DNA from 3 places in the Streptomyces lunalinharesii genome. Region 2 is predicted to be linked to each of the others. Evidence: riboswitches for the same ligand, from Rfam matches in the RefSeq annotation. Region 2 holds a riboswitch; each other region holds the start of a gene.
The links. Region 2 has a riboswitch for cobalamin ahead of nicT (Nickel transporter NicT). Riboswitches for the same ligand answer to the same signal wherever they lie in the genome.
Positions count from the first base shown of each region.

Region 1: linked by a shared signal. The riboswitch ahead of ABD385_RS04315 (cobalamin biosynthesis protein) and the one ahead of nicT (Nickel transporter NicT) in region 2 are both predicted to bind cobalamin.
Region 3: linked by a shared signal. The riboswitch ahead of ABD385_RS13800 (ribonucleoside-diphosphate reductase subunit alpha) and the one ahead of nicT (Nickel transporter NicT) in region 2 are both predicted to bind cobalamin.

Region 1 is NZ_BAAARK010000002.1:58,979-62,382, forward strand. It holds gene ABD385_RS04300 (lysozyme) at 1-10, shown strand, start outside; gene ABD385_RS04305 (inorganic phosphate transporter) at 150-1,415, shown strand; gene ABD385_RS04310 (hypothetical protein) at 1,446-1,682, shown strand; cobalamin riboswitch at 1,894-2,027, shown strand; gene ABD385_RS04315 (cobalamin biosynthesis protein) at 2,156-3,145, shown strand; gene ABD385_RS04320 (cobyric acid synthase) at 3,142-3,404, shown strand, end outside.
Region 2 is NZ_BAAARK010000022.1:80,930-84,333, reverse strand. It holds gene ABD385_RS28145 (MarR family winged helix-turn-helix transcriptional regulator) at 1-594, shown strand, start outside; gene ABD385_RS28140 (alpha/beta fold hydrolase) at 591-1,439, shown strand; cobalamin riboswitch at 1,509-1,722, shown strand; gene nicT (Nickel transporter NicT) at 1,754-2,953, shown strand; gene ABD385_RS28130 (VOC family protein) at 3,066-3,404, opposite strand, start outside.
Region 3 is NZ_BAAARK010000007.1:115,120-118,523, reverse strand. It holds gene ABD385_RS13800 (ribonucleoside-diphosphate reductase subunit alpha) at 1-1,660, opposite strand, end outside; cobalamin riboswitch at 1,824-1,976, opposite strand; gene ABD385_RS13795 (GNAT family N-acetyltransferase) at 2,101-2,604, opposite strand; gene ABD385_RS13790 (Uma2 family endonuclease) at 2,740-3,327, shown strand.

The DNA.
Region 1 (3,404 bases), on a different contig from region 2:
CGACGGATGAGGCAGAAGTGACGGTAGGGGCGCCTCCGCGTGAACACTGCGGGGGTGTCACCGCGGCGCCCGGCCGAGTTCACTTTCCGTTCACCCGTCGTCCGTACGGTCCCGAGGACACTGACCTTCGAACAGGATTGCCTGGGTGAATGGAACACATCACGCTTCTCATCGGGATCGTGATCGTCACGGCCTTGGTGTTCGACTTTACGAACGGCTTCCACGACACGGCCAACGCAATGGCCACCACCATCTCCACCGGGGCCTTGCGACCCAAGACCGCGGTGGCGATGTCGGCGGGGCTCAACCTCGTCGGGGCTTTCCTCTCCGTTGAGGTGGCGAAGACCATCTCCGGCGGCATCATCGACGAGAGCGCCGGCATCAGACCTGAAGTGATCTTCGCGGGTCTGGTCGGCGCCGTCGTCTGGAACCTCCTCACCTGGCTGGCCGGCCTGCCGTCCAGTTCCTCCCACGCCCTCTTCGGCGGTCTGATCGGCGCGACGCTGGTGTCCGTGGGCACCGGCGGCGTGCACGGCGAGGCCGTCGTCATGAAGGTCCTGATCCCCGCGGTCGCCGCGCCCTTCGTGGCGGGGCTCGCCTCGATGGCGGCGACCCGGCTCACCTACCGACTGGCCCGCGGCCGCGACGAGGCCGACACCGCCAAGGGCTACCGCGCCGGGCAGATCGCCTCGGCCGCCCTGGTCTCGCTGGCCCACGGCACCAACGACGCGCAGAAGACGATGGGCGTGATCACCCTCGCGCTGATCACCGGCGGGGTCGTCGCCCCGCACTCCGACCCGCCGATGTGGGTGATCGTCTCCGCCGGCCTGGCCATCGCGCTCGGCACGTACCTGGGCGGCTGGCGGATCATCCGCACCATGGGCAAGGGCATCACCGACATCCAGCCGCCGCAGGGCTTCGCCGCCCAGACCGGCGCCGCGGCCACCATCCTGGCCTCCTCCCACCTCGGTTTCGCGCTCTCCACCACCCAGGTCTGCTCCGGGTCCGTGATGGGCTCCGGGCTGGGCCGCAAGGGCGGCGTGGTGCGCTGGTCCACGGCCGGCCGGATGGTCGTGGCCTGGGGCCTGACCCTGCCGGCCGCCGGACTGGTCTCCGCCGGCGCCGCCTACCTCGCCGACCAGGGCCCCTGGGGCGTGGCCACGGTCGCCGTCCTGGCCCTGGCGGTCTGCGGCGGCATCTGGGCGGCCTCCCGGCGCAAGCCGGTGGACCACACCAACGTCAACGAGGGCCCGGCGGTGGAGCCGGCGGGCGTCGTCACCACGGCGCTCCAGACGGTCGCGCCGCCCCCGGCCGGCCCTGTCGCGGCGAACGCCGCAGCGGACGCCGCGACCCACGCCGCGCCCGCGACCACCCCGGCGAAGACCCCCGCCCAGCCCGCGACGGCCTCGTCCTGACGCCGACCACCCTGACCTAAGGACTCCGCAATGCACATCGACTGGGCAGCTCTCGGCCAGGTCTTCGGCGTCAGCCTCGTGGTGACGGTGGGGCTCGTGGGCCTGTTCACCGTCGGGATCGTGGGCACCTCCCGCAAGCCCGCCGCGGACGGCGACGCGACGGCCACGACCGTCCCCGGTACGGGGTCGCGCGTCGGGGCGCTGGCCGCCTACGGGCTCTGCGCGGCCGCGGTGGCCTACGGGATCTACCTGATCGTCGCCGCCTGACGGCGGAGCCGGCGCGGCCGGCAACGGACGGGGCGTCCGGTGGACGCGGCAGCAGCCGCGGCCCCGGGCGCCCCGTCCGCGTGCGGCACCCCACCGGCCCCGCGGGTGGCCTTGGCCACAGGGTGGCGGTCGGCACTGCGTCGCAGGTCAAGGGTGAGTTGACGGACCTGGGCGGGCGTGGTGGACTTCCGGGGCCAATCGGCGACAGCAGAGGAAGTCCGGTGCGAATCCGGCGCGGTCCCGCCACTGTCACCGGGGAGCGCTCCTCCGACGAGGGCCACGGTCCGTACGCACGCCGTACGGGCGGGAAGGCCGGGGCGGCGCCGATCCGGGAGCCAGGAGACTCTGGTCGCCGTCACGTCGAGCCAGGGCGCGGACCCTGAGTGAGGACACCGCCATGCCCGGCTGCCCGTCGAGAGCTCCACTGCCCGCTGTCGCAGGGCCCCTTCGAGGGCGGACGGCGGCCTGATCCGATGCGCGGCGAACACGCGGGGTACGCGTGCGGCGCGGCCCTCGGCTTCCTCGGTGACCTGATCGTCGCGGACCCGCGGCGCGGCCATCCGGTGGCCGCGTTCGGCCGGGCCGCGGGCGCCCTCGAACGCCGGCTGTGGCGCGACCACCGCGGTTACGGAGCGGCCCACACCCTGTTGTGCGCGGGCGGCGCGGCCGTCGGCGCCGCGTTGCTCCAACGCGCCCTCGGGGAGCGTCCGGGCGCCCGGACCGCGCTGACCGCGGCGGCCGCGTGGGCGGTGCTGGGCGGCACCTCGCTCGGCCGGGAGGCGCGGGCCGTGGGCGGCGCGCTGGCCGTCGGCGACCTGGACGTGGCACGGGAGCGGTTGCCGCACCTGTGCGGGCGCGATCCGCAGGCGCTGGACGGGCCGCAGATGGCCCGTGCGGTGGTGGAGTCGGTCGCCGAGAACACCTCCGACGCGGTGGTCGGCGCCCTGGTGTGGGGCGCGGTCGCGGGCGTGCCCGGCCTGGTGGCGTTCCGGGCGGTGAACACCCTGGACGCGATGGTGGGGCACAAGTCCCCGCGCCACCGGCGGTTCGGCTGGGCGGCCGCCCGCCTCGACGACGTCGCCGGCTGGCCCGGCTCCCGACTGACCGCCGCGCTGACCGTGGTGGCGGGCCCCGACCGGCGCGGTGCGCTGCAGGCCTGGCGGGCCGACGGCGGGGCCCACCCGAGCCCCAACGCCGGCCCGGTGGAGGCGTCGTTCGCCGGCGCGTTGGGCGTCCGGCTGGGCGGCACCCTCGCGTACGGCGGGCGGGTGGAGCACCGGCCGGTGCTCAACGGTGGTGGGCGGCCCCCCGCGGTGTCCGACATCGAGCGGGCGGCCCGGCTGTCCCGGCGGGTCGGCCTGCTGGCGCTGGGCGTCACGGTGGCGGGCCGGCTGGCGGTCGGCGCGGTGCGGCGCGGGAGGAAGGGCGTGACGGCGAACGTGAGCGGGAGGGTGACCCGGTGAACGGGCGCAGGAAGACGGCCGACGGGGCCGTGGGCGGCGGGCTGTTGGTGGCCGGGACGACGTCCGACGCCGGCAAGAGCGTGGTGACCGCCGGCATCTGCCGCTGGTTGGCGCGGCAGGGCGTCTCGGTGGCGCCGTTCAAGGCGCAGAACATGTCGCTGAACTCGTTCGTGACCCGCGAGGGCGCGGAGATCGGCCGGGCGCAGGCGATGCAGGCGGCCGCGGCCCGGGTCGAGCCGACCGCGCTGATGAACCCGGT
Region 2 (3,404 bases):
GCCGAGGAGCTGCTGTACGACGTCATCCGGCGGCTGCGGCCGCTCCAGCGGACGATCGTGCGCGCGGCGGAGCGCACGCTGGACGGCACCGGTCTGACCGCCGGCGAGCGCACCCTCCTCGACGCGCTGCGCACCCACGGCCCGCGCACCGTGCCGCAGTTGGCGCGCTCCCTCGACCTGGACCGCCAGCCGGTACAGCGCTGGGTGAACCACGCGGCGGAGCTGGGCCTGGTCGTGACGACCGCCAACCCCGCGCACCGCCGCTCGTCGCTGATCCGGCTCACCGACGAGGGCACGGCGATGATGCGCGGGGTCCAGGAGGCCGAGGCGGGGGAACTCCGCCGCGGGCTCGCCGACCTGTCGGCCGGGGAGGTCCGCACGGCGCTGCGGGTGCTGGACCGGATCGGTGAGGAATTCCGGCACTTGGCGGACGGCTCGCGCGTTCCACCGGAGGAAAGCGGCGATCCCGATGAGCGGGACACCGCCGCACCGGTCACCGCACACGTCCCCATACCGCCTCGAACCGGCCACGGACCAGCGGCGCCCACCCGTCCGACCGACCGCCCGACGCGCACAGAACGGCCCGCAGAATGACGCACGACTTCCAGGCCTGGTCCGAGATCGACAACGACACCGTGCCGGTCGACGACGGCGAGCTGTTCTACGAGACGGCCGGCTCCGGGCCCGCGGTGGTGCTCCTGCACGACGGGATGCTCGACCAGCGCATGTGGGACGAGCAGTTCGCCTGGCTGGTCAACTCCGGGCTGCGGGTGGTCCGCTACGACTTCCGCGGCCACGGCCTGTCCTCCACGGTGACCGGAGACTGGGCCAACCACGACGACCTGGTGGCCCTGCTGGACGCGCTCGACATACCGCGCGCCGTCCTCGTCGGCCTCTCGCACGGCGCCCGGGTGGCGCTGGACACCGCGCTCGCCCACCCCGACCGGGTCACGGCCCTCTTCCTCGCCTCCCCCGGCATCAGCGGTCGCGCCTTCACCGACCCCTTCCTGCTGGAGCACATCCGGGAGCAGGTCGCCGCGCTCGACGAACAGGACGGCGTCGAGCGGTTCGTGGAGCACTTCCTGCGGATGTGGGTGGACGGGCCGCACCGCGCCCCGTCCGGCGTGCACTCGGGCTTCCGGGAGCGGATGCGCGCCTCCGCGTCCGCCAATGTCGAGGTGCACGCCGACGGCGCGGGCGCGGGCATGCCCCTGGAGGTCGGCGCCTTCGACCGCCTGGGCGAGATCCGGGTGCCGACCACCGTCCTCGACGGCGACCTCGACTCCTCCGACATCTCGGCGAACGCCCACGCCATAGCGCTGGCGGTCCCCGGCGCCCGCCGGATACGGGTACCGGCCGCAGGTCACATGGTCAACTTGGAGAACACCCCGCTCTTCGACCACGAACTGCACGCGTTCCTCTCCGCCCTGGCCCTGTGATCCGAGCCGCCGGCACCCGGTGACGGCCCGCACCGGCCACCGCGCGTGGCCGGTTCTCACGGGTGCCCGCTACAGTGACCGGGCCGTGGTGTTCGGGAAGACCGGTGCTGGACCTCGTGTCCGAAGCCGGCGCGGCCCTCGCCACTGTGATCGGGGAGTTTCCGCCCCTCTGCGTGCGCGCCCAGTGCGCGCACGGCGCCACTGACCGCAGCCTGCGGCCGGGAAGGCGGGGCGGACGCGGGCACCCGTAAGCCAGGAGACCGGCCACGGCATCTCACGAAATCATCCACGAGGTGCTGGAGCGTGATGGCCGGATGGCCCTGTCCACTGATACCCCGGACGACTTCCCTTCGTCCCGCAACTCCCCCGTCCTCGGCATACCCGGATCCCCCGGGTCGTTCCGCTGGCAACGTCGCGACACGGTCCGCACCGCGGGACTGATGGCCGTGATCGCCGCCCTGCACGTCGTCGCCTTCGGTGTGCTCTTCCTCCTGGTCGTGCCGGGCCACTACACCGTCGGCAGCCAGGTGTTCGGTGCCGGGCTCGGCATCACCGCCTACACCCTGGGCATGCGGCACGCCTTCGACGCCGACCACATCGCGGCGATCGACAACACCACCCGCAAGCTGATGGCCGACGGCAAACGGCCCGTCTCGGTGGGCTTCTGGTTCGCCCTCGGCCACTCCAGCGTGGTGGTCGCGATGGCCGCGCTGGTGGCGGGCGGCGCCCAACTCGCCGGCACGCTGATGAACGACGGCTCCCGGGCGCACCAGACGCTCGGCCTCCTGGGCACGACCGTGTCCGGTACCTTCCTCTACCTGATCGCCGCCCTCAACCTGGTCGCCCTGCTCGGCATCCTGAAGGTGTTCCGGGCGATGCGCACGGGCACGTACGACGAGCAGGAGCTGGAAGCGCAGCTGGATTCCCGCGGGTTCATGAACCGCGTCCTGGGCCGGCTCACCAAGTCCATCAGCCGCCCCGGCCAGATGTACCCGCTGGGCTTCCTCTTCGGGCTCGGCTTCGACACCGCGACCGAGGTGACGCTGATGGTGATGGCGGGCAGCGGCGCCGCGGCGGGCCTGCCCTGGTACGCGATCCTCTGCCTGCCGCTGCTGTTCGCCGCCGGGATGAGCCTGTTCGACACCCTCGACGGCACCTTCATGAACTTCGCGTACCAGTGGGCGTTCGCCAACCCGGTGCGCAAGGTCTACTACAACCTCACCATCACCGGGCTGTCGATCGCGGTCGCGTTCCTCATCGGCACCATCGAGCTGGTGACCGTCCTGCACGACAAGCTCGGCCTCGACGACCCGCTGACGGGCGGCATCGCCTCGCTCGACCTGAACAACGTGGGCTTCCTCATCGTCGGCCTGTTCGTCGTGGTGTGGGCGGCGGCGCTGGTGTACTGGCGACTGGGCGGCGTCGAGAAGCGCTGGACCGCCCGCTCCCAGGACGCACCGGCCACCGCGGACGCCCTGCCGGCGCCCGGCACGCAGGGGTCCGACGCCCCCTAGTCCCGGCCCCGCACCGGAAGAACACCGAACACCACGACCGCGTGGTGCGGCCGTCCCCACTGCCCGTAGGGGACGGTCGCACCACGCGGTCGGTGTCCGTGCGGGCCGCGCCTCAGGTGGCCGAGCCGGCCGCCGCGCCGGTCAGCAGGTCCGGGCCCCAGCGCTGAAGCGCCGCCGCCAGGTCGAGGGGCCGCAGCCGGTCCGCCTCGTCCGCCCCCGGCCAGTCCGCCCGGGGCACCCGCCACATCACCTCGAACTCGTTGCCGTCCGGGTCCCGGGCGTAGAGCGACTTCGAGACCAGGTGATCGCTGGCGCCGACCAGCGCGCCCCGCTCCCGCAGCCGCGCCGCGATCGCCGCGAGGTCACCGAGCGTCCCGACCTCCCAGGCCAGGTGGTAGAGCCCGATCCGGCCGCTCTCCGGGCCGGGCGCATCGGGCCCCACCGCGAACAG
Region 3 (3,404 bases), on a different contig from region 2:
TCCGCTCGGAGATGCGGGTGGACAGCTCCCGGGCCTCGGCCGAGTCGAACGGCAGCTGGAGCCGGAAGAAGACGTCCTGCAATCCCATCAGGCCCAGACCGACCGGCCGCCAGCGGGAGTTGGAGGCGGCGGCCTGCTCGGTCGGGTAGAAGTTGATGTCCACGACCCGGTCGAGGAAGGTCACGGCGGTGCGGACGGTGGCGTCCAGCCGCTCCCAGTCCATCTCGCCGTCCGTGCCCAGGTGCGCGGCGAGGTTGACCGACCCGAGGTTGCAGACCGCGGTCTCGCCGTCGTCGGTGACCTCCAGGATCTCCGTGCACAGGTTGGAGGAGTGCACGACCCGGCCGGGCTCCGCGGTCTGGTTGGCGGTGCGGTTGGCGGCGTCCTTGAACGTCATCCAGCCGTTGCCGGTCTGCGCCAGGGTGCGCATCATCCGGGAGTACAGCACCCGGGCGGGCACCTGCTTGAGGGCCTTGCCCGCGGCCTCCGCGGCCCGGTAGGCGGCGTCGAACTCCGCGCCCCACAGGTCGACGAACTCGGGCACGTCGGACGGGGAGAACAGCGACCAGTCGGCGTCCGTCTCGACCCGGCGCATGAACTCGTCCGGGATCCAGTGCGCGATGTTGAGGTTGTGGGTCCGGCGGGCCTCCTCGCCGGTGTTGTCCCGCAGCTCCAGGAACTCCTCGATGTCGGCGTGCCAGGTCTCCAGGTAGACGCAGGCCGCGCCCTTGCGGCGGCCGCCCTGGTTGACCGCGGCCACCGACGCGTCCAGGGTGCGCAGGAACGGCACGATGCCGTTGGAGTGCCCGTTGGTGCCGCGGATCAGCGAACCGCGGGCACGGATCCGGGAGTACGACAGACCGATCCCACCGGCGTGCTTGGAGAGCCGGGCCACCTGGTGGTAGCGGTCGTAGATGGAGTCCAGCTCGTCCAGCGGGGAGTCCAGCAGGTAGCAGGAGGACATCTGCGGGTGCCGGGTGCCGGAGTTGAAGAGCGTGGGGGAGGACGGCAGGTAGGACAGCGTGCTGGTCAGCCGGTACAGCTCGGCGACGTCCGCCAGCGCCCGCAGCGAATCGTCCTCGGCGAGGCCGCAGGCCACCCGCAGCAGGAAGTGCTGGGGCGTCTCGATGACCTTGCGGGTGATGGGGTGCCGCAGCAGGTAGCGCGACTGCAGGGTGCGCAGCCCGAAGTACCCGAACCGGTCGTCGGCGCCGGCCTCCAGGGCCCCGTCCACCAGCGCGTCCAGCTGCACCGCGTGGCCGCGCACGAACTCCGCGGTGACGTCGGCGATCAGGCCCTCCTGGTGGCCGACCGCGATCGAGGTCGCGAAGGAGGTGGCGCCCTGGCCGGCGGCCTCCTCGGCGATGGCGAGGGTGAGCAGGCGCGCCGCGAGCCGGGAGTACTGCGGCTCGTCGGCGATCAGTCCGGCCGCGGCCTCGGTCGCCAGCGCGCGCAGTTCCGCTTCGTCGGAGCCGGGGTGCCGGCCGCGCAGCGCGGCGGCGGCCACCTTGCCGGGGTCGGTCGCGGTCAGGTCGGCGGTCAGCTCGGTCAGCGTCCGCAGCAGGGCGACGCCCGGTCCGTCCTCGTGCGCGGGAGGTGCGGCCACCGCGGACTGCACGACCTCGGCGTCTGACGCGGGCTCCGTTGGCGCGATGGTCACCTGATGCTCTCCCTCACTCGGCGGGGGCCGGGAGGGACGGCGGTGCGACGGCAGCCGCGCGGGCAGGGCGACACCCCGCGGTGACCGGGGTGCGCGGGTCGGCCGCGCGGCGTCCATCAGCCCATCCCTCGGGGCCCGGACGTATCGACGCCGCACCGATGGCGGTGCGGACGTGCCGTCGGCAGGTCCTCGGACTCGGGAGCGCACCGCCGAACCCTTGGGAACGGGCCGTGGAACGCGCTCTCACACCGTTGCGGGACAGTCCCGGATTTGCACCGGATTCCCCTGCGGCGACAGCGAGGAAGAGCATACATCTTGTGCTGCTCCCCGCATGCACCCCCACATCTTGTGTCGCTCCGGCATACCATTCCCGCAGGTATGCGAAGGGCGGGGCCGCCCGGACCCCGCCGGAACGCGGTCGTGAAGGCGTTCCACGGCCCTCAGCACAGCTCTCGGGCGAACGCCCACAGCGTCACCCCGGGCACCGGAATCCAGTCCCGCTGCGCCGCCCGCGCGAACCCCAGCCGGCGGTAGAGCCGGTGCGCCGGCAGCAGCTGCGGCTGGCTCGACAGCACCATCGCGCGCAGCCCCGACTCCCGGGCGCGCGCCAGGCACGCCCGCACCAGCGCCGCCCCGACGCCGTGCCCGCGCCCCTCGCCCCGCACCGCCAGCATCCGGAACTCGCCCTCCCCGGGCCCGGCCAACTCCGCGTACGGGCTCCCGTGCGGCGCGAACGTCACCGCCCCCAGCACCGCCCCGTCCGCCCCGCCCGCGGCCACCAGCACCTCGGCGTGCTCCGCCCGGTGCGCCACCGCCCGCAGTACCGCCGCGTACGGATCGTCCGCCCCGCCGGCCAACAGCCCGTCGGCCAGGTACACCTCGGTCACTAAGTCGCCGACCGCCTCGTACTCCGCCGGGCGGACGGGCCTGATGGTGATGTCCATGGAGGCAGTGTGCCGACGACCGGGCGGCCGGTGGGGAGTTTCGCTGATGGTGATCACGAAGTGACTGTCGGTGGTGTCCACTATCGTCGGTTCCACGTTCCCTGCTCCGTCCGTTGAAAGAAGGGAGAAGCCCTCATGACCGCGCTCGCCAGCCCGCTGCACATCATGGAGACCGAGCATTTTGAAGAGGTCGCCCGGATACTCGCCCGCCTGGAAAAAGGCGCTCGGTTGGAGTTCATCGACGGGAAAATCAGGAGCAGGGCTGTGCCGGACGGGGACCACGGTCGGATCATCGAATGGCTGACGCGGCTCTGCATCCAGGCGCGCCCTGAACTGTGGCTCTATCCGGACCAGGGACTGAAAGTGCAGGCGTATCGCGGCGGCAGGGCCCGCCCGGACGGTGTGCTCGCGCCTAGTGGCGCCTTCGTCGGCCAGGGTGAATGGGCCGATCCCGAACCGGTGCTGATGGTCGTTGAGGTCACTTCGTACGACTCTGACTCGGGCACGCGCGACCGGGTGGAGAAGCCTCGCGCGTACGCGGAGACCGGCATCCCTCTCTACCTGTTGATCGACCGCGAAGCCTGCGAGGTGACGCTCTACAGCGAGCCCGACGACGGCCGTTACGAGAACATCCACACCGTGCCGTACGGCAAGCCGCTCCATCTCCCGGACCCCGTCGGCATCACACTCGAAACCGAAGCGCTCAAGGACTGGGTGAAGTGACCTTCCGCGGCCACCGCGCCGCACACGGGTGAGGGCCGCCGCGTTCCCGGTGAACGCGACGGCCCTCCTCCGTGGCT